2 linked regions of the Anatilimnocola aggregata genome follow. The protein of the gene in region 1 interacts with the protein of each later gene in a pairwise test. Links are inferred from orthologs where the notes say so. Each region holds a gene or a part of one and is shown on either strand. Other genes may lie near its edges.

Region 1 (11,447 bases):
GTGGTGAGCTGCCGCGGCGGCGGTGTGCGCATCAGTCTGCACGGGTACAACAACGCGGAAGACATTGCCCGAATGATTGCAGTGATTGAAGCGAGCAGTCGCGATTAAGCGGTGCACGTCTCAACGCTTCGGCGCCGCTTGCTTCGCCAGTCGCAAGAACATTCGTTCGACCGCCCAACGACCGCGGCGCTCATTGGAGTGAGTTCCCTTGAGGGACAGATCGAGTTCCAAGAGCCAACGATACAGCTGGCCGCCGCGGACGCGTCCCAGTTGCTTCAAACGAGCTTCGGCTTTGGCGAGTGTCCCCAGCGGCCAATCTTTGAAGCCGGCCTGCAGCAAGGCATCGCGGAGTTGCACTTTGATGCCTGAGCGTTCCGCCTCGCGAAAAATACGCGTGGCGAGGGCATAACGCCGCAGACCCCAGCCCAGCGAGCCGGTGATTGCCAGCGGATGTTCGCCCGCTTGCAGCACGTGATCGAGCTGCGCGAGTGCATCGCCCGCTTCACCACCAGCCACCGCATCGCCGAGATCCCACAGGCTGCGAGCCTTCCAACCGCCGACAATGTCTTGCACCATCTCGGGCGTGATCTTTTCGCCCGCTTTGACGAAGAGCGATAGCTTGGCAATGTCTTGCACCAGCACGCCGAACACGGGCCCGGTCAATTCGAGCAACAGCTTGGCTGCGTCTGGGGGCAGCTGAGCACTGTGAGCGGTGCGTGCCCAATCGGTGAGCCAACGAGCGATCGCACTTTCGTCGATGACTTTATTTTTGCCCACTACCTTCTGCGGCGGGCGGCAGTCGACGACGGTCGCCGTCGATTCGGCAGCCATCTTGGCCAGTCGCGTATTGCCGGGCCATTCGCTCACTTCCAGCACCAGCACACCGTGCGACTTCCCTTTGGTGACGAAGTCTTCCAGTCGCTGACGATGCGTCGAGACAAACGAATCGGCCTCGCGCAGTTCCACCAGCCGGGCACCGCCGCCACCAAAGAGCGAAGCAGTCGCCAGTTCGTCGATCACATCGCGCCACTCGGGAACCTTTTCGCTCCCGTCGTGCTGCGAAACGGGAGTATCGGCATCGCCGTGCGTCATGATGCCGCGCACATGCTCGCGGGCCAGTTGCCGCAAGCAGGGCTCGTCGCCAAACAGCACGCACACGCCGGTCGCTGGCGGCGTGGTGGTTTTGACAAAATCGAAAGCGTGTACGGTTTCAGCCATATTCCTTTTCGAGTCGTTCGCGTTGCTCGCATTTCTTCAATGCCGCAAAATATCCCTGCACGTCCCAGTAGAGGCACAGCAGAAATAGCATATCAAAAACCGCGGCTGCAGTGCCGACGACCGCAATCCAAGCGGTCGCCGTCGATTGATTCGACGCTTCGCCCACGAGTAGTGCGGCAAACTGCACCGACAGCAACGAACCAATGAAGCCGAAGAGCACCACACCACTGAGCGAGCTGCGGGAACACTTTAGTTCGATGACGGGCATTGGCGGCGGCGGCGGCGGAGTGAACTCGGCAATCTCTTGCGCCGCATAAGCTGCGTTGCGATGGGGAACGAATACCTGCCAGAGCGAGCCTGCGAAGCGAACTTCGGGCTCCACGCCGAGTGATCTCAGATGTCGAACGAGCGGTTCGATTTTCGCCCGCTTGCGATTCGCGGCCACGACCACCGGCGAATCGGGTTCAAGTCCCTGCTGCAGCGGCCCCGGCGGAGCCAGTTCTTCCGAGAGGCCTTTCACATTTCTCAGCCCGGCGAGAATTTCGGCCCGTGTGCGCGGGGCTTTGCCAAGGCCATGATCGGGCGGCTTGTCGACCGTCAACGTTGACCGCGCGCGGCCTTGCTCGTTGTCGACGTCGCTCGGCTCGCCGGGCCAGGTCGACTGACCATACATCGACAGCAGAAAGCGGTAGAGCTTGATCCGCAAGCGATCGGACCAGGTAACGCCGCGCTCGCTCGCACGATCGGCCTCCGCCAGGCCGTCTTGCCATTGTTCGAGGAGTTCATCGCGCGTGGTCATCGACGCTGATCCTCGCAAAAGTGCTGGCCACCCCTAGTGACCAAGGTGCATTATGCACCGCGAGCGGGCAGCGCGTCCAAGCGAGTTTTCACGGCCGCGGCGATGGATTCCCAAGCGGCCATGCGCCCGGCACCTTGTTGCCGGCAACTCAGCCAGCCCGCTTCGGGATCGATGAATTGCACGCCATCGTCCCGCAATCGCTGCACGTTACGTTGCACGGCGACATGGTTCCACATTGCAGTGTTCATCGCCGGGGCCATCATTACGGGGCCGATGAACGCCAGATAGAGCGTCGAAAGCAGGTCGTCGGCCAACCCGTGAGCTGCTTTGGCCATGAAGTCAGCCGAAGCGGGGGCGATGACGAGCAACTCGCCTCGTTCGGCGAGTGTGATGTGCGCGCCCAGCGGAAAGGCCGGGTCGAACAACTCGCGCGCGACTGGCCTACCCGCCAAAGCTGCGAGCGCTGCGGGGCCGATGAACTGCTCGGCAGCGCGCGTGGTGACCACGGTTACACCCAGGCCCGCTTGCACCAGGCGGCTGACTAGCATCGCTGACTTATACGCCGCGACGCCGCCAGTAATTCCGACGACGATTTCGCGATTGGTGTTCGGATCGGCCATGTTGGAGTACTCCTGTTGGAGTTCCGGCTTTAGCCGGCCTGATGCTCAACAGTGAAATTCCGGCTAAGGCCGATACTCCAACAAAAGCTGAAAATCCAACGCGATTTACAAATCGCCGAGGTCGAGTTCCATTGTCTCGCCGGTCCCTTGGAACTCGGTGCTGCGGAGATTGTTCGAAGCATCAAGATAGATCTTGTCCTGCTTGATTTCTTCCAGCACGATTTGCATCTTGTCTTGCGTGTTCTTGTCGACCAGCGCGTGCCCGCCCTTATTGAGCTGCACCATCCGCTTTTGAATCAGCGTCGAAAGCTTAAAGCGGCCGCCAACCTTGTTCACAATTCCTTCTTCGCGCAAATCATCAAGCATTCGTTCAAGCTCCCAATTGCAACAAGATTTCACAAATCTGGCGTACGGACTGATCGACGTCGTCGTTCAATATTTGATGGCGATAGTGATTCTGGTAGGCAAGTTCGTGGCGGGCAACTTCCAGCCGACGTCGGATGGCATCGTCACTATCGGTGTTTCGAGTTCGCAGACGGCGTTCGAGTTCGTCGATGCCACCGGAGTGAATAAAGATGGTAATCGTGTCCGGATAACGCTCCAGAACCGATCGCATCCCATCCACGTCTATCTCCAAGATTACCCACTTCCCGGCCTCAAGGCCAGCGGCAACCTGACTTTGCAGCGTGCCGTACCAGTCTCCGCGGCCGAAGACTTCCTTGCATTCGAGGAATTCGCCCGCCCGGCGGCGACGATCGAACTCGTCGGCAGGCAGGAAGAAGTAGTCCTGCCCGTGTACTTCCCCTGCCCGCGGTTGGCGCGTTGTCGCCGACACACTCAGTGCCAGCGGCAGGCTGCAATCCGTCAACAGTTTGCGGACGACCGTCGATTTGCCGGCACCTGAAGGGCCGGAAATCACGATCATCCGGCCGGTTTTCACGGCAGAACTGGTCGCGGATTGGGGCTTGAGGTTCATGATATTTAGTAGCCCGACGCGTCAGCGAGGGATGTGGCGGGTACCAGCTACCCCCTCGCTCACGCGTTGGGCTATGAAGGACTACTCGATGTTTTGAATCATCTCGCGGACGCGTTCGATGGCGGTCTTGATCTCAATGACGTGATGCGCAATTTGGGCATCGTTGGCTTTGCTGCCAATGGTATTTGTCTCGCGGAACATTTCCTGGGTTAAAAAGTCGAGTTTACGACCGCCGGCTTCTTCCACTTGCATGGCCGTTTCGAATTGTTCGAGGTGGCTCTTCAGTCGCACGATTTCTTCGGAAATATCGCTCCGCTCGCTGAAAATGCCGATCTCGCGGACGACGTCGGCAGGCTCGATGCGCGTCCCCATTTCGCTCAGCAGCTTGTTCAGCTTCTCGACGATGCGAGTCCGAAAGGCATCGATGACCAAGGGAGCACGAAGTTCGATCTGCTGCAGTTCTTTCAGAATCAACGCGCAGTTGGACCGCATGTCCACGGCCATTGTGGCACCCTCTTCTGCCCGCATCGCGGCAAACTGGGTGACGGCTTCCTTCACCGCACCTTCGATGATCGGCCAGTGCGATTCGACCAGTGCCCAGTCCGCTACCGGTTCGCAAACCACGCCCGGCAGTTGGAGCAGCGAATCGGCCCGGACTCCTTCCACTCCCACGCCTTCTTTGGCGAGAGCGTTGAGCTGACGCATGTAACCGGCAATGACGGCCGCATTCAAGCGATAATCATCGGGAGAAGCCTGGCGATCGACCCGCAGCGAGAGTTGCACGGTGCCGCGGCGAACCTGCTGCCGCACGAGCGCTTCGACCTGCGTCTCGAGGGCTGCATAACCTTCGCTGGCGCGGAAGTTCAGTTTGAAGTAGCGGTTGTTGACGCTGCGCACCTCGACCGCGACGGACAAACCGTCCTGATGTCGGTGTGCTTCGCCATGCCCCGTCATGCTCGATAACAAGGCTGCCGCTCCGCAAGAAAGAATCAAAGGGCTCAGCTGAAATAGCCGAAGCCCACGGTGAAAAACTGGGATGACAATGGTCGCTGGCGAACAACCCGCTCAGCGACTGCTGCAGGTTAGTGACTATTTCTTTTCTTCGTCTGCCTTCGGGGCGTCGGCCTTGGGAGCATCGCCCTTGGGTTCCGCTGTTTTTGGTTCAGCTTCTTTGGGGGCTTCTGCCTTGGGCGACTCAGCCGTTGGTGTTTCGCTCTTCGGCGACTCAGCAGGTGGGGCTTCCGTCTTGGCCGGAGGTGTTTCGGTCTTCGGCGTTTCCGGAGTAGCAGGAGTTTCCGTCTTGGGCGTCTCTGTCTTGGGCTCTTCAGCCTTGGGCGTTTCGGCCTTCGGCGTCTCTGGGGTCGTTCCCATGGGTGCCGGTGTGTTTTCAGGAGTCAGTCCTGGAGCAGGAGTGACATTGAGCGGATTTTTATCGTCGACTTTCTGATCATCAACGGGAATCACGCCACCCTTGACCGGCGTCGAATTTCCCACGGTCTCGCCGAACTTGCCGACGTGCAGCACGCGAAGCGCACCCATCGAGAGGACAATCCAAAGCAGTGCCACGACGACGGTGATCTTGGTGAATACGTCGCCAGCCTTGGTGCCGAACGCGCTTTGTCCGCCCATACCACCTAATGCACCCGTCAAGCCGCCACCGCGACCTCGTTGCACCAGGATCAGCAGCGTCAAAAACACGCTGAGGAGGCTCAGGGGGATGATGAACATCCAGTGCATGAAACCCAGGGCCAAAGGCAGCGGCATTTGATGTAGTTCCAGCATGACATCTCCCTATTTCGTCCGCGGCCGACTGGCACGCATATGTTGGCAGGCGGGCCTACCGCGCGCCTTGAATGATCGCCAGAAAGCCATCCGCCTTGAGTGCAGCCCCGCCGACGAGTGCGCCGTCGATATTGGGCTGCGACAGCAACGTAGCCGCATTTTCTGCGTTCACGCTGCCACCGTATTGAATCCGTACCGCCTCGGCGACCGGGGCAGTATACCGCGACGACAGGAGCGAGCGTAGGTCAGCATGCACCTCTTCCGCTTGCTGCGGGGTCGCAACCACGCCGGTGCCGATGGCCCAAATGGGCTCGTAGGCAATGACCAACTTCAGAACTTGCTCGCCGGTCAAACCAGCCAGCGAACCCTCGACCTGTTCGCGTACAACCGCTTGTGTCCGAGCCGCTTGACGCTCGTCCAGCGTCTCGCCAACGCAAACGATCGGCGTCAGCCCCGCTGCCAACGCGGCGATCACCTTCTTGTTCACGTCTTGATTGGTCTCGTGGAATAGCTGGCGGCGTTCGCTATGGCCGAGAATCACGTACTTGCAGCCGACATCGAGCAGCATCGCGGGAGCGACTTCTCCCGTGAACGCGCCCTTCGCTTCGTAATGGCAGTTTTGGGCACCGAGGCCAATGGCCGAGCCCTTGATTGCAGCGCCAATTGCACTCAGGTAAACACTGGGGGGGCAAACGGCGACCTCCACATCGCTCGCCGAACCGACGGCCTTGGCCAGCGCGGTTGCTAATTCGACCCCTTGCGCGGCGGTCGTGTTCATCTTCCAATTGCCAGCGATAAATTTGCGTCTCATGCGGCTTTCTCCGGGCCGATCGTTGAAATGGTTTTGCCAAACAACTCGGCCAGCTTACGAATCTGGGTGACAAGCTCTGCATACTGCCGCGGGAGGAGAGCCTGCGGACCATCCGACTTTGCCCGTTCGGGGCAATCGTGTACTTCGATATGAACGCCATCTGCACCGACTGCCACACCGGCCAAGGCACACGGCGGAATCAGGTCGGGCCGGCCCGTCGCATGGCTGGGGTCGACAATGATCGGCAAGTGAGACAAGCCCTTCACAACGGCCACAGCGGCCACGTCGTACAGGTTGCGGGTGACTTTATCGAAGCCCTTTACGCCTCGCTCGCACAACACCACTTGGCTGTTGCCTTGCGACAGGATGTATTCGGCACTCATCAACAAATCTTCGATCGTGGCGCTCATGCCGCGTTTCAGCAGCACGGGCTTGCGAGTGCGCCCCACTTCGGTGAGGAGGACGAAATTCTGCATGTTGCGGGCACCGATTTGGATCATGTCCGCATATTGATCGACGATTTCGACGCAACGGGGATCCATTACTTCGGTGACGACGGGCATGCCGTGGGCATCGCCTGCTTCGCGTAAGATCTTCAAGCCTTCTTCGCCGGAGCCTTGAAAGGCATATGGGCTGGTGCGGGGCTTGTAAGCACCACCGCGATAGATATTCGCCCCGGCCTTTTTGACCGCCGCAGCAATATCCATCATTCGTTCGGGTTCTTCGACGGCACAGGGGCCGGCGATCATCGCCAGGTTGCCGCCACCAATTTTGATGCCACCGACATCCACAATGCTGGCCTGCGGATGGGCTTCGCGGCTGGCCAGTTTGTAGGGGGGCAACACGGGAATGACATCCATCACGCCCGGAATAGCTCGCAGCGGTTCGGCACCGATCTTCTGCTCGTCCCCGATCACGCCAATGATGGTGCGATAGGTGCCGCGGCTCAGGTGAGCCTTCATGCCGAGTGCTTCAACCCGCTCAATGACGTGTTGAATCTGATCTTCGGTGACTTCTGACTTGAGAATAATGATCACGACAGCCACCGGACCTGCAGGAGGGGGATGGATCAAAATGGAACTTCACGGCGCTGGAAAGCTCCAGCCGGGAGGGCCAACCTCGAAAATCGACCCGTTCGGGAAGCTTCGCCCAGAAGGCTCGACCTCCGCCCTGCCCGACAATGCGGTCGAGCAAACAGTCGAGCAGACAATAATAACGACGCTTAGGAGCGTCAGAGGGACAAATCGCTCAGCCGATCAGTTCAAATGTGAACTAAGTGCCTGGCATCAATTTGTTCCGGCGTGCTCGGCGTTCAGCCCGAAGACGCGACCTGCGGCGAATTTCGCTCGGTTTTTCGTAATACTCGCGGCGGCGCATTTCCTTCTTGATGCCGCTACGCTCGACCAACTTGCGGAATCGGCGGACTGCCTCCTGAATGCTTTCTCGGTCGCGAACAACAAGCTTAACCATCGTGCCTCCAGAACGAACTCGCCATGACCACAATCTCCCAGGGTTGAATAAAAAGTGGGAAGCTCGAAAGCTTACCTGATAGCAGCGACTCTTGTCCAGCCACGCTACCCGCTGGCGGAACAAGATTTCACGGAAAACTGACCACAACAGCGCGATTTTGAATCCATAGTCTACGGCTATTGTTTCTGCGCGGGGGGCAAACCGTTGTTATCGGCGGCAACTCGGGCAGACTTGTTGATAACGACTGACGCCCCCTTTGGTTTGCTTGACGACCATCGGCGTGCCGCAATGGTGGCAATAGTCGTCCCCCGAGAGTTGGCCGCCCCGTTCGACGGTCCCTTGGCATTTCGCACATAAGTCCTGCTCGGGAAACAGCTCCAAACGCTCGGCGGGAATGGTTGTGCCGCAGTTTGCGCAGGGTTTGCCGGCACCCCAGTCGTCTTCGCCGGGATTAATGGCGTCGGCGGTGAAGCCCGTTTGGTTGCACCCGGGGCAACGCAGGTCGGGCTTCTTGATCCGCGCCAGTTCGAGCATCAGGCTCAGTTCGGCTTTCTCTTCCCGCCGAATCATGCCCAGCCCGCGCAGGCGGCTATCCAGTTCGGCCACCGTGCCATCTTCCTGCCATGAACAGTAAGGGCAGAACCAGCGAATGATGGAACGAGAGGAAGGCATAAGGTTGCTTCAGCAAGGGAGGGTTACGATTGAGCGCGTCCGGTTCTAATCATTCTAACGGTTGAGTCGGTGAGAAGCGGAGTAGGCGGTCTGCAAGGCTTTAACAAAGCACCCTTGAAAACGATTAGCGCGAATCGGTTGTAAATATCACCCGCAAATTTGCGTTTGGCGAACATTGGCCAACTCTTAGTTGGGGCTTAGACGATTGCCACACTCCGCTGCAGAAGTTACCGACATGAACCCGCTTGAATTGAACGCCACGCTCAGGCTCGCTTCGGCCAGGTCGACCTGGGACGTTCGGCCCGTCACCAATACACTGCCGGTGAAGGAACTCAGTCGGTTGATCGCCGACATTCGCCGCAGCCGAGCCTGTTTTGCAGACAGCGAAGAATCGACGGACCAACCCGCCACTTTGGAAAATGTCATCGGCTGCGATCCGCGCGACTAACGATTGTCGCAGTGTTGCAGCTAATTGCTCGTTTGAATTGCGCTGAGCCGCACAATTTCCAATTCGCTCGCTCCCGTATTTGCGCAGTAAGTTTGTGCTGGGCGAGAATTCGTTGGAGAGACTCTCGGTCGGGCTGGCGTTGCGTCAGCCACAGTTGCAAGAAGCAATGATGACATTCCAGGTTGAAGCGAATCGCCGACAGGCTGTCCGGCACCCGGCATCGTTGGTTTTGATCATTCAGCCCGTTGCCGGTGGCCACGAGGCCGCTGGTGAACCCTTGCACGCGGTCAGCCTCGACCTTTCTCAAAGTGGTCTGCGCTTTTGTTGCGATCGGCCACTCCTCACCGATCTGGCCATCGTCAGCATTCAGGCGGCCGAGCACGAACTGGTTGTTCGCTTGCTTGCGCAGCGCATTCGCTGTCGCCGCAATGGTCCCCTGTTCGAGATCGCCGTGAAGTTCGTCGAGAAGTTGAGTACGCCGCTCGACCTGCCAACCACTGACGGGGCCACTTCGTCACCATAGAATTGAAGCAGCGATTTTCTGGCGAGAATTTGCGGCAATTCGCAAGCCTGTCACCCGATATAGCGGTGGGCACTCGATCTTCTGTGGCTAAAATAGATCGCGCAAGAGCTGAAACTCAAAGCTGTAACCCTCCCCAGCTGGATTGCTCGTCATGGCAGCACGTATTCGTCGACCCACGGGCTTCACGCTCGTTGTGCTGCTCGTAGTGATTGCCATTATCGGCGTCTTGGTGGCACTGCTCCTGCCAGCCGTGCAGGCCGCTCGCGAAGCGGCCCGTCGCACGCACTGCAAGAACAACTTCAAGCAACTCGCTCTGGCGATTCATAACTATCACGATACGTTCCTGTATCTGCCTCCCGGTTATATCTCCAGCAATCCCGGCGTTTCGACCAATTCCACCTGGTGCCGAACTGGCGGCGTGCAGGGAGCGCCATTCACGGTCTTGATTCTGCCTTACAGCGAACAAGCGACGATGCACTCGCGCTTTGACTTCAACGTCGTGTTTCAAGACGTTAGCAATCAAATGGCAGCCGCGAATGGTGCCGTGGTCGTTCCGCTCAAGATGTATCAGTGCCCCAGCGACATTCGGTTCGTTAAGAACAAGCAGTTGAATAGCTACTTTGGCGTGCAAGGTGGCGGCTCTGCTCCCGACTGTGGCAACTCCAGTTGTAGCCCGGCAAACGAGCGGGGCATGTATGTGACCGGCATGCTCTTCGGCGGCTCGAAGCTTGGCTTTCGCAACGCCACCGATGGTTCCGCTAATGTCTTTCTGCTTGGCGAGTCGCGTTATGGCAACGCTGCTTGGGCGGCCAGTGCGAAACAAGATGGCTGTGCCTACACGCGCAACCTGGCTGGTGCTCAGGACGCGATCAATCTGCACAAGAACCAAGGCATTCACGATACGCGCGGGTTCAGCAGCCATCATCCCGGCGGAGCTGGTTTTGCGATGCTCGATGGCTCCGTCCATTTTGTCTCGCAGAATATCGATCTTTCGATGTATCGCCAACTCGCTCAACGCGACGACGGTCTCCCGTCAGGAGGATTCCAGCAGTGAGCGTGGATCGATCGTTTCGCGTTCCGCAGGGAATCATCGCGGGCCTAGCACTGCTGTTCGTCGTAGCGGGCTGCGGACCCAGTCAAAGTGGGCCGAAGCGATATCCGGTTTCGGGTACGGTTACCTTCAATCGTAAGCCCGTTCCCAAGGGGTTCATCACGCTCGAGCCGAGCATCGAGCAAGGCAATAGCGGTCCCGGTGGCGGTGCCGAGATCGTCAATGGTAAGTACGATACGACACTCGAGCAGGGCGTTGTCGGCGGAGCCTATAAAGTTCGCATCGTTGGCACCGATGGCGTGCCCGCAACCATCGAGGGAGAAACGCTTGCCGATGGTCAGCCACTCTTTGAGCCCTACGAAACGACCGTCGAATTTCCACTCGAAAAGACGGTAAAGGATTTCGAAGTCGGCAAGCCCGCGCCGCAGTAGCTGCGCGAGTTGGTTGGCAGTCAGCACCAACCTGACCGATGTTTCCGGGACGCCCTCGTCTGGAGTCCGGAGGACTTTTAGGCCAACGTCAGCAAATCTAGCAGTTCAAAATCAAAACCAGCACTGCTGCGTGCGAATTCATCGGAAACGTGGCCAAGTGACTCAACCACCGATTTCACTTCACTTTAGGGCGGGTTAATCGGGCTCGGGCAACGAGAATTCTCTTGCATACATCAGCGGTGGCCGATACTTTGTACTAATGCCCGCCCCGCCACCTTGCCTGTGAGGCGACCAATGCTGAACTTGCTGGGAAACTCGCCCCCTACCGCCTGCAATCGCGTCACGCGTCGCACTGCGCTCCAAGCTGCTGGCTCGGGGCTGTTGGGCCTGTCGCTAGCCAATGTCATGGCCGCGGAACAGCTGGCACCATCAACCTCCAAACTGAAGCCGCGGGCCAAGTCCGTAATCTTCATGTTCCTGTTTGGTGGTCCCAGCCAACTGGAAACATTCGACTGCAAGCCCGACGCGCCGGCGAAGATTCGCGGCCCCTTCATGCCCATCGCCTGCCGCACGCCGGATCTGCGCATCAGCGAGCACCTGCCGCGCGTGGCGGGCATTACCGACCAACTGTGCGTCATCCGCACGA
Region 2 (11,438 bases), 6.4 Mb from region 1 along the record:
ACCGAACGGTTCCGCCACGTGATTCATCTGGGCGGTTCGCCCGGCGTGCCCTATAGCGTGCGCCAGCCAGCCGAGGTGTTGCACAACAACGTGCAAGGCACGCTCTCGCTGCTCGAAGCGGCCCGGGCGAATCCGGTCGAGCGGTTTCTCTTCAGCAGTTCGTCGACCGTGTATGGTCAGGGAGTCGCCGCGCCGTTCGTCGAGGATGCGCCCCTGGGCGTTCCAGCGAGTCCTTACGGCGTGAGCAAGCGGGCTGCGGAACTTCTCGGGCTGAATTATTTCCGCCTGCACCAGGTGCCGTTCGTTGCGCTGCGCTTGTTCAATGTTTATGGCCCGCGGTTGCGACCGGAGTTATCGCTGGCTACGTTCGCCCGCAAAATACTCGCGGGCGAACCGCTTCCCCTCTTTGGCGATGGGAGTGTGCTCCGCGATTTCACGCACGTTAGCGATATTTGCCGCGGCATTCTCAGTGCGCTCACCGCGCCGCACGTCGCCGGCGAATGCCTCAACCTGGGGCACGACCAACCGATTGCGATGCGACACCTCATCAACCTCATCGAGCAGGCTGCTGGCCGCCGCGCACAAATCGAATACCTGCCCCCGCGCGGCGAAGACCTGCCGCTCACGCATGCCGATCTCACCAAGTCGCGCCGCCTGCTCGGCTACTCGCCCCGCGTCGCAATCGCCGAGGGCGTTCACGAATACATCTCGTGGCTGCAAACTCTTCCCCGTAGCTCCGTCACTCCGTGACGGAGAAATCCCCGCCCTATTTTTTCTTCAACCATTCCAGCAACAACTCGGGCCACTTAGCAGGAGCAAAGCCGTTCTTTACTCGCTGGGGAATCAAGTTGCCGACGCCGTGAGCACCTTCATCGAAGACGGCAAAATGGACCGGGACTTTGAGCCTGGTGAGGTCGGCTTCAATTTCGCGAGGAAGTTCGATCGGAGCACCGCCACCGTTGATGCCGTCGTTAGTGGCATGCACCAAAAAGACCGGTGGAGAGTCAGCACGGAACGTGAACGGCGATTCCTTTTGCCGCCAATGCCACGTGGCCAGACCGACTGCAAAATCGGGCCGACAACTGATTCGTTCAATCGGATCGGCTGATTCGGGATCGCCGGCGTCGAAGTTGGCAGCTGCATTCATCGCCAGGTTGGCACCTGCTGAGTAACCGGCGATGCCGATCTGCTGGGGATCGAGCCCCCACTCTTTCGCCCGCGAGCGGACGAGTCTGATTGCCCGCTGAGCATCGAGCAACGTCAACTGTTGAATCCCGGCATTGTCGACCTTGTGCGGCGGCCGCAGACGGTACTTCAGCCCGATGATTGCGACCCCTTTGGGCACAAACACATCGGCTGCATAAACAACGTGCGTCCGCCAATCGAGCCCGCCGTACCCGCCCCCCGCACAAACAACAATCGCTTGCCCCGTCCGCTTCTCTGCTGGCGGCAAATAGACGCTGATGGTTGGCACCGTTACCAACTTGATTCGCCCATGATCGTCCACTTCCTCAGCTGGACCATCCTTCAAAAACTTCGGCGGCTCTCCCTCCCACAGCCGAATCGGCTCCGGCGTTCCCGCGCCCAAGATCTTCTTCAGCAGCGCTTCGCTGGCAGGGCGTGAGGCCGTGGGCGCATCTTGAGCATTTGCCATAACGCCGCAAAGCATCAGCATGAGGCAGCCACAGGTTCGGTGCATGGTCTGATCCGCCAAAGAGGAAGGTAAAATCAAAATTCAATTTGTTGTAGAGTACCACTGGCGTGGCCAGTGCCCAGTCTGCGTGGGTGAGTGGATGGATCGCTGAAAGTGAGAGATTTTACCTTTTGCCAACGCGTTGCCCTGTGCGAAAAGGCGAGATGTCAAGTTTCGGCTGCACATCGATCTTTGTGTCGCAAGTCAGCACTGGCAAAACCAGTGGCACCCGACGATGGTTCCCGTGACACTACTGCAGCATCGCTCGACGCTGCCAATTGAGAGAGATACCTATTTTCTTCGAGAAACTTCCGTCCCAATTCGATTTGAAACCATGCTTGCGGAGGCAATCGCAAACTTCCCTGGCGATGTCGAGAGCATTCGCTTCGTAGACATCCGGCGCAACGCTAGATTCCTCTTGCGATAGCCAACCATACCCGAGGTAGACAGAAATATTAGTGTCTTCCGCGAGCATGTCGGCCATATTCTGATCGATAAAAAAGGTGTAACCACACACCTTATTCCGGAAACCGGGATATCGCCGTTCTAGCTCATGAATCCGATCAGGAAGTTCGCCACCCGTACAAGTGTCGCAGCAAGGCGATGCTTGCCACAGAAGAATGCCGCGATCTCGCAAGGCCGCTTCGACCTGATCGAGGCGGTCGCAATCTGTCTCGGGCGGCCATGTAGCCTGTGCCGCCGCATGTGCGGCTTCAGCCTTCTTTAGTTCGTCTGACGCGAAGCGAACAAACGACTCCCATTCATCCTCTGGACACTCGTCCTCAATATAGACCTCACGGCAGGACTGGATGATGTCATCGTGGCCAGATTTTGACAAACGAACCTCGCCTACAACGCAATTCTGAAGAGTCTCACGGAGGTCACTTCGTGCTGTGTCGTTCCAGCTGGATTTTTCGGTCATGGTTTTCGGAGGTGATGGTGTTTGCGATGTCGGCAATTCTTGACTACTGCAACCAGCAATCAGGAAAACCACAGTGATGGGAAGCCACTTCATGACGATCTTCATTGCTCGCCGAACGTTTCCGTTCACCGGGCGGCGGTGAATGATTTTGATTTTCCAATTGAACGTTGCCTGTGCTCCGGTGCAACGGATTGTTCTGATGGAGGGTTGTTTTGATTACACCTAGTTTCGATTTGGCCTGCCTTCAAAATATCGCTTTAGCTCGACGATCTTCCGAAGAAATTCCGATTTTGATTCAGCGGTGATCGTGCCACGTTCTGCGACGTCGAATGAGACCGCGAAATCGTCAAGACTTGAGGTTCCGAATGCGGCGGCGAGATACGCGTCTAGAAACTGAACAAGTTGATCAACTGTCATTGAGGACGTATTAAAGTCGGCAAACAATCCTGCATCCCACAAACCAGCGTCTGCTTTCTCGTTGTGTGGGAAGTTCCGTTCTGCAATTAGGTCAGTTGGAGATTGGCAAAACGGATAGGACAGATTGATCTGTTCCGGAAGTAGCTGCGCCCATTTGCTGTCGTCGGAGTGATGGGTCAACGTGATCATCGCATCAGGCTCACCCTCGGCAGCGGCTCTGACTGCAGTGATGAGGTCGTGAAGCGATGGCATCTGCGCAGTTCTCGACAGAACTAGTTATTCTCTTGTGCAGCAATAGCGATAGCGTAAGCCTGTGCTTCTTGCCGGTCAATGTTCGAAGCCGTTGCGGCAGAGCGGTTTCGCTCCCGTTGGCGGCTTGATAATCGTTCGGGCAATCTTTGCGCCGGGTGCCACTCAACGCCGTGAACCCTTTTTGGCGAGAGTGAAAAAGTCTTGATGCGATTGAGGTTAGTGGCGATGCTTTCGTTTCTCACCGCGAAAGGATCGTTCACCGCTCACCCGAAAGGATTCGGGAATGTCGCATCAAGACCCTAGTCGAAGTCAGCAAGGTCGAAGTCAGGTTGTCGTTGCCGAGTTCCAAGCGGATCAGCTCAAGCAGTCACTGGAGCGATTGCTCGGCGAGGGGGACTGGGGTGCGATTCGGTTTCGTGACGACTGCACGTGGGGCCCACGGCAATTGGCGGCCACGGCGTTGCTCTGGGCTTGGTCGGATGAACTCACGCTGGGGGACCGCTTCTTTGCTGCCCGCAGATTAGCTCAATTTCTGTTTGCGCCGCAACAGGAGTTTGCCAGTTCGGTGCAAGCCTTCATGAAGTTGCTGCTGCGTTGGACGGTGCTGCTGGTCGGCGTATTGCAGGTGACGTTTCGACGGCAGATGCAGCGTGCATTACCCACCCTTTGGCGAGTTCATGGCCTGGTCCTCTTCGGCATTGATGGCAGCCGAGTCGACGTGCCGCGAAGCAAGTCACACGAGGCGGCACATGCTCCGGTTCGCGATGGTAAGGGACGAAAACTCAAACGCAATCGTCGCCAGAAACCGCGCACCGCGATTCACTCGCGCAAGGCAAGCGTCCCGCAAATGTGGTTGACCCTGCTGTTTCACGTCGGCACAGGACTGCCTTGGTCGTGGCGAATCGGTCCGACCGGCAGTAGCGAGCGCGAGCATTGGTTGGCGATGCTCGACGAACTTCCGAGCAATGCCCTGATCACCGCCGATGCTGGCTTCGTGGGTTACGATTGTCTGCGCGCCGTTGTTAACAGTGGTCGCCATTTCCTGGTGCGAGTCGGTTCGAATGTGCGTCTGCTGTACAAGCTGGGCTTCTCCCGCGAAGTCGTTGGCACGGTGTATCTCTGGCCCGATCGTGCTGCCCGTCGCAGTCAGCCGCCGCTCGTGTTACGCCTCGTCGTGGCCACTGGTGGAAAGTATCCGGTCTACTTGCTCACCAGCGTCGGAGAAGAAGAATTATCGCGCGGACAAGTCCTCGACGTTTACCGTCGTCGCTGGGGCGTGGAACTCTTCTTTCGCCACTTGAAGCAAACGTATCAGCGCCGCAAACTTCGCAGCACCAATGCCGCGCATGCGCGTTTGGAGTTGGAGTGGTCGCTGCTGGGACTATGGAGCATGGCGCTCGATGCTCAGGTCCAAGCGACGCGCGTACAACTAGATCCTACTCAACTCAGCCTAGCGGGCGTCTGGCGCACGTATCGGCGGCTGATGCGCGACTATCGACATCCGCTGGCTCGGCAACAATCGCTCCCCCACCAACTCCCTCAAGCAGTGCGCGACACCTACGAGCGAGCCAACAAATCCAGCCGCAACTATCCTCGCAAAAAACGTCCCGACCCGCCCGCTGGCTCTCCCGAGTTCCTACTCGCTACCAAGTCCCAAATCCATCGCGCCCGCTACCTCACGACCGCTGCCTAAAAAGGGTTCACGGCGTTGGGTGCCACTGGCTCAGCCAGAGCCTGGTCTGTGCGGGCGAGTGGATGGATCGCTGAAAGTGGGAGATTGTACCTTTTGCCAACGCGTTGCCCTGTGCGAAAAGGCGAGATGTCAAGTTTCGGCCGCACATCGATCTTTGTGTCGCAAGTCAGCACTGGCAAAGCCAGTGGCACCCGGCGTGTAGCAGATGACGGCGGCTCCCGCGATCTTTGACGGCACCGGACTCACGAGTTGCTCCTGCCGACTAACGACCGCAATCACCCGGCCGCGACGAGAGATTGTCCACTTGAAAACGCCCGACTTCGCGGCTCGGGTGCATTGCTTGGTTATGCGTATTCTGTGACACCGATATGACGATCAAAGTCTAGCTTTTCGGCGTCAGACATACGAGCACGATTGTACCGCAAGGAGAAACCACCAGTGAGGCGGCCGTTCTCGTTGACCATCCAGTCCATCAATTCTTCGAGTATCACGACGTGTCGAATGCCGGTTGTGTAGTTCGGAAGAGTGTCCGGAACTTCGAACAGTTCTGCAGTGAAGTTGTCGCCTTCAGTAGCGGTGTTGTTGAGCCACATGAATGCGCTGTTATCGCCATCCACAAGTTTTGTCTTGATGAGAGCGTCGGGCCGTGGCGTACCGTCCGATGGAAGCATTGCGCGAAACCGCTCGATCGATTCTTGGGCGTCCAAAATTGTTTGCTGATATGCCGGGTCACCTGATCGGACATGGTCGAAGCGTGGACCGGGATCAATGTCCGGTTTGCGGCCCATGTCGCGGCGAGCCATTTGCCAATCATGCCAGCAGTTTTCCGGATCGATGTCACGGTATCCGCGGCTATCGTCCATTTTGCGGGCATCATCGGCTTCCATCATGATGCAGGCCCCGCTGTCGCGAATCGCGTGAACTTCGTCCCGTGTCAAAGGCGTGCCTTTCTTGTCTTCCGCGTGGACAAGAAGAACCACAAGCGCTGGCATGAAGACGGGCACAAGATCGTCGGTGTCAGAATTCACGCTAATTCTCTACGCATAACTAGTTATTCTCTTGCGCAGCAAAAGTGGTAGCGTAAGCCGGTGCTTCTTGCCGGTCAATGTTCGAAGCTGCTGCAGCAGAGCGGTTTCGCTCCAGTTGAAGGTTTGATGATTGACCGGGCAATCAGTCCAACGAGCGTTCAGTCTCAACTGGTCAACCGCGCTTGCGCGGGTGAACTGCGAAGTTGCCGGAGCAGCAGTTCAGCGGCCGCAAGCGGCTCGGTTAACCGCGCTTGGGTCGCGTCCGAAAAACCTCCCGACCCCCGACATCGTGCTGGCGTGAACGCAACCCAAATAGAGCCGAGGGTATCGACGTAAGTTGCGAATAGTTCTTTCGGGTGGTGTTCAAGAATTGGCTTACTGAGGAGTTGTTTCCCTCGGGAAATGCGCTGGTTGACCACCCGAAAGAATGGCCGATAGTTGGACAAGTTGGTGGAGATTTCAATGGCTCGCGCGAAGTTACGTCGCGAGCGGGGTTGGTTGGCCTGCACTAAAATCGCTCGGTTCAGATTTGCGCGAGGAAGTTACTTCCGTTCGGCCCACACTTGCACGAGCTCGCTGCAGACTTCGGTGGCGGCGACCATTTCTTCGAGGCAGGTCCATTCGAGGGGCGAGTGTGGGTTGTGTTCGCCGGTCGAGAGGTTGGGGGTGGGAAGGCCGCGCTCGGTTAGCTGCGAGCCGTCGGTGCCGCCGCGAATGATGGTCAGCTTGGCTTCGCGGCCGAGGCGGGTGTGAGCTAGGTCGGCATAAGCGGCCGCGCGGGGCTCCTTGGCAAGGCCATCGCCCAGGTTGCGATATTGCTTCTTGATGTGGACGTTCACCTTGCAGCCCGGATGTTCTTGCTCGACTTCGCTGGCCAACTTCTGCAGCAGTTCGGCCTTGGTGGTGAGGCCGGCAGTATCGAAGTCGCGCAGCAGGACTTTCAAACTGGCTTCGGCTACACCGCCGGTCAGATCATAGGGATGCAGGAAGCCTTCACGGCCAGCAGTCGTTTCGGGCGAATGACCGGCGCGGGGCAAACGATCGAGAAACGTGCCGACCGCGCGGAGGGCGTTGACCATGCGACCCTTGCCAATCGACGGATGAATGTTGATGCCAGTCACGCGGACGGTAGCCAGGTCGGCGGAGAATGTTTCGACGTCGATTTCGTTGGCTCCGCTCCCATCGAGCGTGTAGCAGACGGTGGCATTCAGTTTGTGCAGGTCGACGTGGTCGATGCCGTGGCCGATTTCTTCGTCGCAGGTGAACAGAATTCGGACCGGGCCATGCTCCAATTCGGGCTGCTCGAGCAAGTGCTGGGCCATCTCCATGATGACGGCGATTCCCGACTTATCGTCGGCACCAAGGAGCGTGGTGCCGTCGGTGGTAACGAGGGTCTTCCCCTTCAGGTGCTCGAGTTCCGGATTCTCCTTGAGCGTGATCACGCGGGTTTGATCAGCGGGGAGGCGAATGTCGCCACCGGCGTACTTACGAATGACCTGCGGGCGGACATTCTTGCCTGTCGTCTCGGGAGAGGTATCGACGTGGGCGTTGAAGGCGACGACGGGCGCGGCGACGGTCCCCGCAGCATCGAGCGTGCTCGGGACGGTCGCATAGACGAGCCCTTCGGTGGTGAACTCAACGTCGGCGAGTCCCATTTCCTTGAGTTCGATCGAGAGCATTCGCCCCAGCACCAACTGGCCGGGCGAACTGGGATAGGTGCCGCCTGGCTCACCGGCGGTGGTATCGAGTTGCACATACCGGAGAAACCGCTGCAGCAGGCGTTCGGGCTGGATCATGGGGAGGCTCGTGGGTTTAGCAGGTTGTGGGAATTGAAAAGCATCATAGCCGCGCCGGGCGACCAGGTGACAAGGTGAGAGGGGGCAGGAATTTGGCCCCCCAAGCCGCGTGATAGCTACATTCGGCACTTCCCTTGACGCCCGAGCGGGATAACTTAGACTAGAACTTCGGCACGCGGTCGTGGCGGAATTGGCAGACGCACCAGCTTGAGGGGCTGGCGCCAGCAATGGCGTGGAGGTTCAAACCCTCTCGACCGCACTTTAAGAAGCCCGTAGTTCTGCTGCGGGCTCTTTTTATGCGCGTGGGGTTTTTTCCGTGGGATAGGCTTCCAGCCTGTCGAGATTACGGCGAAGTGCATGACAGGCAAGATGCCTGTCCCACGGGCGGGGCCACGCGCTCAAGGATCTCGAGCAGCACTTCGGCGGCGACGCGGTTGGTCCGCCGCTCGAGCACGGCGATTTGTCCCCGTTCGCGCAACTGCTGGTGCAGTTCGGGATTGGTCAGCATTTCGTGCAAGCGCTCGGCCAGATGATGGGCGTCTTCGGGGCGGTGCAACAGTCCGCCGCCCAGCTCCGTTAGCATTTCGGGAAATGCCCCATGCGCGGGCTGAACGACGGGCACACCAGCGGCCAGCGCTTCGAGCACGAAGAGCCCTTTGGGTTCCTGATAGGTCGTGGGGACCGAGAGGACGTCAATCGAACGGAGTAGATGCAGCTTGCCGGCCCGGTCGACTTCTCCCAGGTATTCGTACTCGTCACGCAGACCCACTTTATCGAACTGCTGAAAAATAGAATGCGCGTAGTCGTGATTCTGCGCTCCCATCCAGCCGGCAATTTTCAGCTGGGCGTTTTCGGTCCCTGGCATCTTCCGCAACCGGAGCCACGCTTCGGCCAGGATGTGCAGCCCTTTCTCAGGTGCCAGACGGGCGAGATAGCCGACGGTAGGCGGTCGAGACGTTGTTCCCGCAGTCGTGGGATCAACGGTCACGTCCGGCACGAGATCGCTGCCATGCACACCGAGCGGCAGGAGGTAAATCTTAGCGCGATCGATGCCCAGGAATTCGCTCATGGCATCGGCGTAGTACCTGCTGTGGGCGAGAAACCCATCGACGTGGTCGCTCAGGCGGCGAATCTCGGCCAGTGCCTGCTGGAGATCGGCGGGCTTCAATTCGCGGAGAAAGATATCGTCTCCTTGCAGCAGCACGAGGACTTTGGCAGGGAGGCGGCGTTTGAGTTCCGGCACACAGCCCGCGGTGAGGATGTTGCTGAAGATGACAATCTCGGGCTGGGCTTCGCCAGCCAGCCAATCGACCAGGCGATGGACTTCTTTGCTTTGAAAACCCTGTTCGCCCCGCAACATCGAGACGGCGAGCCCGCCCAGTTTTTGATAGTCGAGCTTGCCGCCGAACCGCGTCGCGAGGTCGATGATCCAGGGGCGGTCGATCCAGCGATCGAGCCAGCTTGGCAACCAGCGAAAGAGGGATGTCTGCTGCTGCAGATAGACATTGATCCCGCCGAAGAAGACCTGGTCGAGACTCACATCCTGGTCGTCGGTGCGGATCGGCGTATAGAGCGGGACCAGTTGCACATCGTGACCGAGGGCCAACAGCTCGCGAGCCACGGCGTTGTCGTTGAGGCAACTGCCGCAGAACATGCCGGCCGCCCCCGACGTCAGATAGGCGATTTTCCGCAGCGTCATGCTTCGCACTCCGCATTGCCGGACGGCAAAGGCTCTTTGCCGGTAGTAGTCCGTTGAAACTTCTGGCTGGTTGCCAGGTCTCGCCACTGCTTCCAAACAAACAGAACCAGCAGCGGCAGCATGGCGGTGACGACCACGATCCCGACAGGTCGAGTGGGCCCAGATTCAAACACAATGGCCCCGTTGAAGGCAATAAAAAACAGAAACAAGTAAACCGCTGCTACAACCCAACCTGGCCGGCGAATGGCCAGCCAAAGGCAGGCGACGTCGGCGACCCACAGCAGCAAGAAGATATAGCTGAAGTAAATGCCGTCGCCGAAGGCCACACCCAACATCCGTTTGGTTTCGGCCGCCGTATGTTCCCAGGCGTGCGTGTGGCTCCAGTGATGCGTGAACTGAAACGCGCACACGACATGGGCAATGAATAATAGGCAGCCTGCCGTCCAAATCCAGCGCAGCCAGCGAAAGGCCCGGTTGCGATTCGCAGTGAACTTAGCCCGCGGTTCTGCTGTCTGGTCAATGCTCGCACAACGGGCAAGACCTAGCAGGTTTCCTGCCAAATAGGCAGCAAAACAGGCCAGCGCCAGGCGGATTGTCCACTGGGTAAGAAGCGAACCGAGCATTGCAAAACCAGCGTGCCGGTTGAGTTGGGGAGGGCAGAAAGGCGAGTGATGGCTCGCATTCTACCCTGACGCCGTTGCCACGACGAACGGTTTTGTGACGAGAAACGAGCTGTTTTTGGTGACCACGGCGCTTAACCGCAATCGGGGGGTTTGTCCATAGCCGGGCGAACCGACGGCGCTAACATATCGTAGTTGCTGATGACGGCAGCGATGGTCCGGAGGATTCGGCACCTGAAATGCAAGGAGGTAGAAGACTGGAGCAACCTTTTAGGTGCAGGCAGTCGAGGGCGATGAGCCTGTACCAGGGAGAAGAGATAAGATGAAACGCAGTGACTTTGTTCGAATGATGCAGCAACGATTGACTCAGCGTCGACAGGAACTGCGCCGGTACCTGGCTGGCGAAGTCAACGAACTGCGTGATAGCGTGCAATCGGGCGTGGGCGATGAGATCGACGTGAGCGTCGATAGCGAACACGCGGCCATGCGTTCGCAATTGGCCGACTTCGAAAGCCGCGAACTGAAGCAGATCGATGCCGCGCTCGAGCGCGTCGAAATCGGCCGCTACGGCAAGTGCGACACGTGCGATAGTTCGATCGGCACCGAACGCCTGCGGGCAGTTCCTTACGTGGCCGATTGCATCGAGTGCGCACGCAAGGCCGAACGGGTTTCGAATCGCAGCCGCGGCAGCGCGTGGGATCGGTACGGTATGCCGACGGATGAAGAATCGCGACCGAAGGCGAATTACATGAGCGAGATGTAAGCTCGTCAGGTCGCGTCCACATCAAAAACTAGAGGCACCGGCGGTGAGTATTCATCGCCGGTTTTTTTGCGCGCTCGGCGAGCATACAATGGCGGCCTTCATTCGGATCATCCAACCTCACTTTTCACTCGCGAGCATCGCCATGACTCCCACCGAAAAAGCACAATCCGTCGGCATCACCTTTGTTGAACAGCCCGCCGGTTATCTGAACATGTGCGTAAAGACCGGTAACTTGCTGATTACGTCCGGCCACGTCAGCGATACCAAGGGCGTGCTCGGCACGGGACTGACGATTGACGAAGGGTACAAAGCGGCCCGCGAGTGCGCGGTGAAGATCCTCCGCTCGGTGCATCAGGCCCATGGCACACTCAACGGCCTCAAGGTGCTCAAGGTGCTGGGCTGTGTCTATTCGGCCCCCAGCTTTACCGAGCAACATTTGGTCATCAATGGCTGTTCTGACCTGTTCCACGAAATCTTCGGCAAGACCACCGACGGCTTTCATGCCCGCTCGGCCCTCGGCTTCGCCGCGCTCCCCACCGGTGCCGCAGTGGAAGT

The links.
Region 2: the proteins of tpiA (region 1) and pepT interact in binary tests that used the Escherichia coli proteins (3 or more experiments, as listed by UniProt). The link is inferred for Anatilimnocola aggregata from one-to-one orthologs.

The regions. Positions count from the first base shown.
Region 1 is NZ_CP036274.1:6,702,467-6,713,913, reverse strand. Bases 4,329-7,318 are described here. They hold tpiA (triose-phosphate isomerase), read right to left. Parts: upstream 6,207-7,318; coding sequence 5,451-6,206; downstream 4,329-5,450. Other genes in these bases: aroF (3-deoxy-7-phosphoheptulonate synthase), read right to left, coding at 6,203-7,243; secG (preprotein translocase subunit SecG), read right to left, coding at 4,703-5,395; ETAA8_RS25195 (YicC/YloC family endoribonuclease), read right to left, coding at 4,329-4,579. In the rest of the region: ETAA8_RS25225 (aminotransferase class V-fold PLP-dependent enzyme), read left to right, coding at 1-108; holA (DNA polymerase III subunit delta), read right to left, coding at 121-1,218; ETAA8_RS25215 (hypothetical protein), read right to left, coding at 1,211-2,017; ETAA8_RS25210 (flavoprotein), read right to left, coding at 2,068-2,637; rpoZ (DNA-directed RNA polymerase subunit omega), read right to left, coding at 2,743-3,003; gmk (guanylate kinase), read right to left, coding at 3,008-3,613; more of ETAA8_RS25195, read right to left, coding at 3,695-4,328; rpsU (30S ribosomal protein S21), read right to left, coding at 7,479-7,676; ETAA8_RS25170 (TraR/DksA C4-type zinc finger protein), read right to left, coding at 7,884-8,348; ETAA8_RS25165 (hypothetical protein), read left to right, coding at 8,584-8,796; ETAA8_RS25160 (PilZ domain-containing protein), read left to right, coding at 8,963-9,319; ETAA8_RS25155 (DUF1559 domain-containing protein), read left to right, coding at 9,471-10,373; ETAA8_RS25150 (hypothetical protein), read left to right, coding at 10,370-10,801; ETAA8_RS25145 (DUF1501 domain-containing protein), read left to right, coding at 11,096-11,447. UniProt on the Escherichia coli protein: Involved in the gluconeogenesis. Catalyzes stereospecifically the conversion of dihydroxyacetone phosphate (DHAP) to D-glyceraldehyde-3-phosphate (G3P).
Region 2 is NZ_CP036274.1:341,895-353,332, forward strand. The notes cover bases 5,675-8,655. They hold pepT (peptidase T), read right to left. Parts: upstream 7,802-8,655; coding sequence 6,548-7,801; downstream 5,675-6,547. Other genes in these bases: ETAA8_RS01185 (DUF2314 domain-containing protein), read right to left, coding at 5,675-6,005; ETAA8_RS01200 (glycosyltransferase family 4 protein), read right to left, coding at 8,145-8,655. Outside these bases: ETAA8_RS01160 (NAD-dependent epimerase/dehydratase family protein), read left to right, coding at 1-750; ETAA8_RS01165 (alpha/beta hydrolase), read right to left, coding at 767-1,699; ETAA8_RS01170 (DUF6891 domain-containing protein), read right to left, coding at 1,944-2,708; ETAA8_RS01175 (hypothetical protein), read right to left, coding at 2,838-3,284; ETAA8_RS01180 (transposase), read left to right, coding at 3,568-4,977; more of ETAA8_RS01185, read right to left, coding at 5,322-5,674; more of ETAA8_RS01200, read right to left, coding at 8,656-9,500; ETAA8_RS01205 (hypothetical protein), read right to left, coding at 9,497-10,123; ETAA8_RS01210 (TraR/DksA family transcriptional regulator), read left to right, coding at 10,443-10,883; ETAA8_RS01215 (RidA family protein), read left to right, coding at 11,026-11,438. UniProt on the Escherichia coli protein: Cleaves the N-terminal amino acid of tripeptides.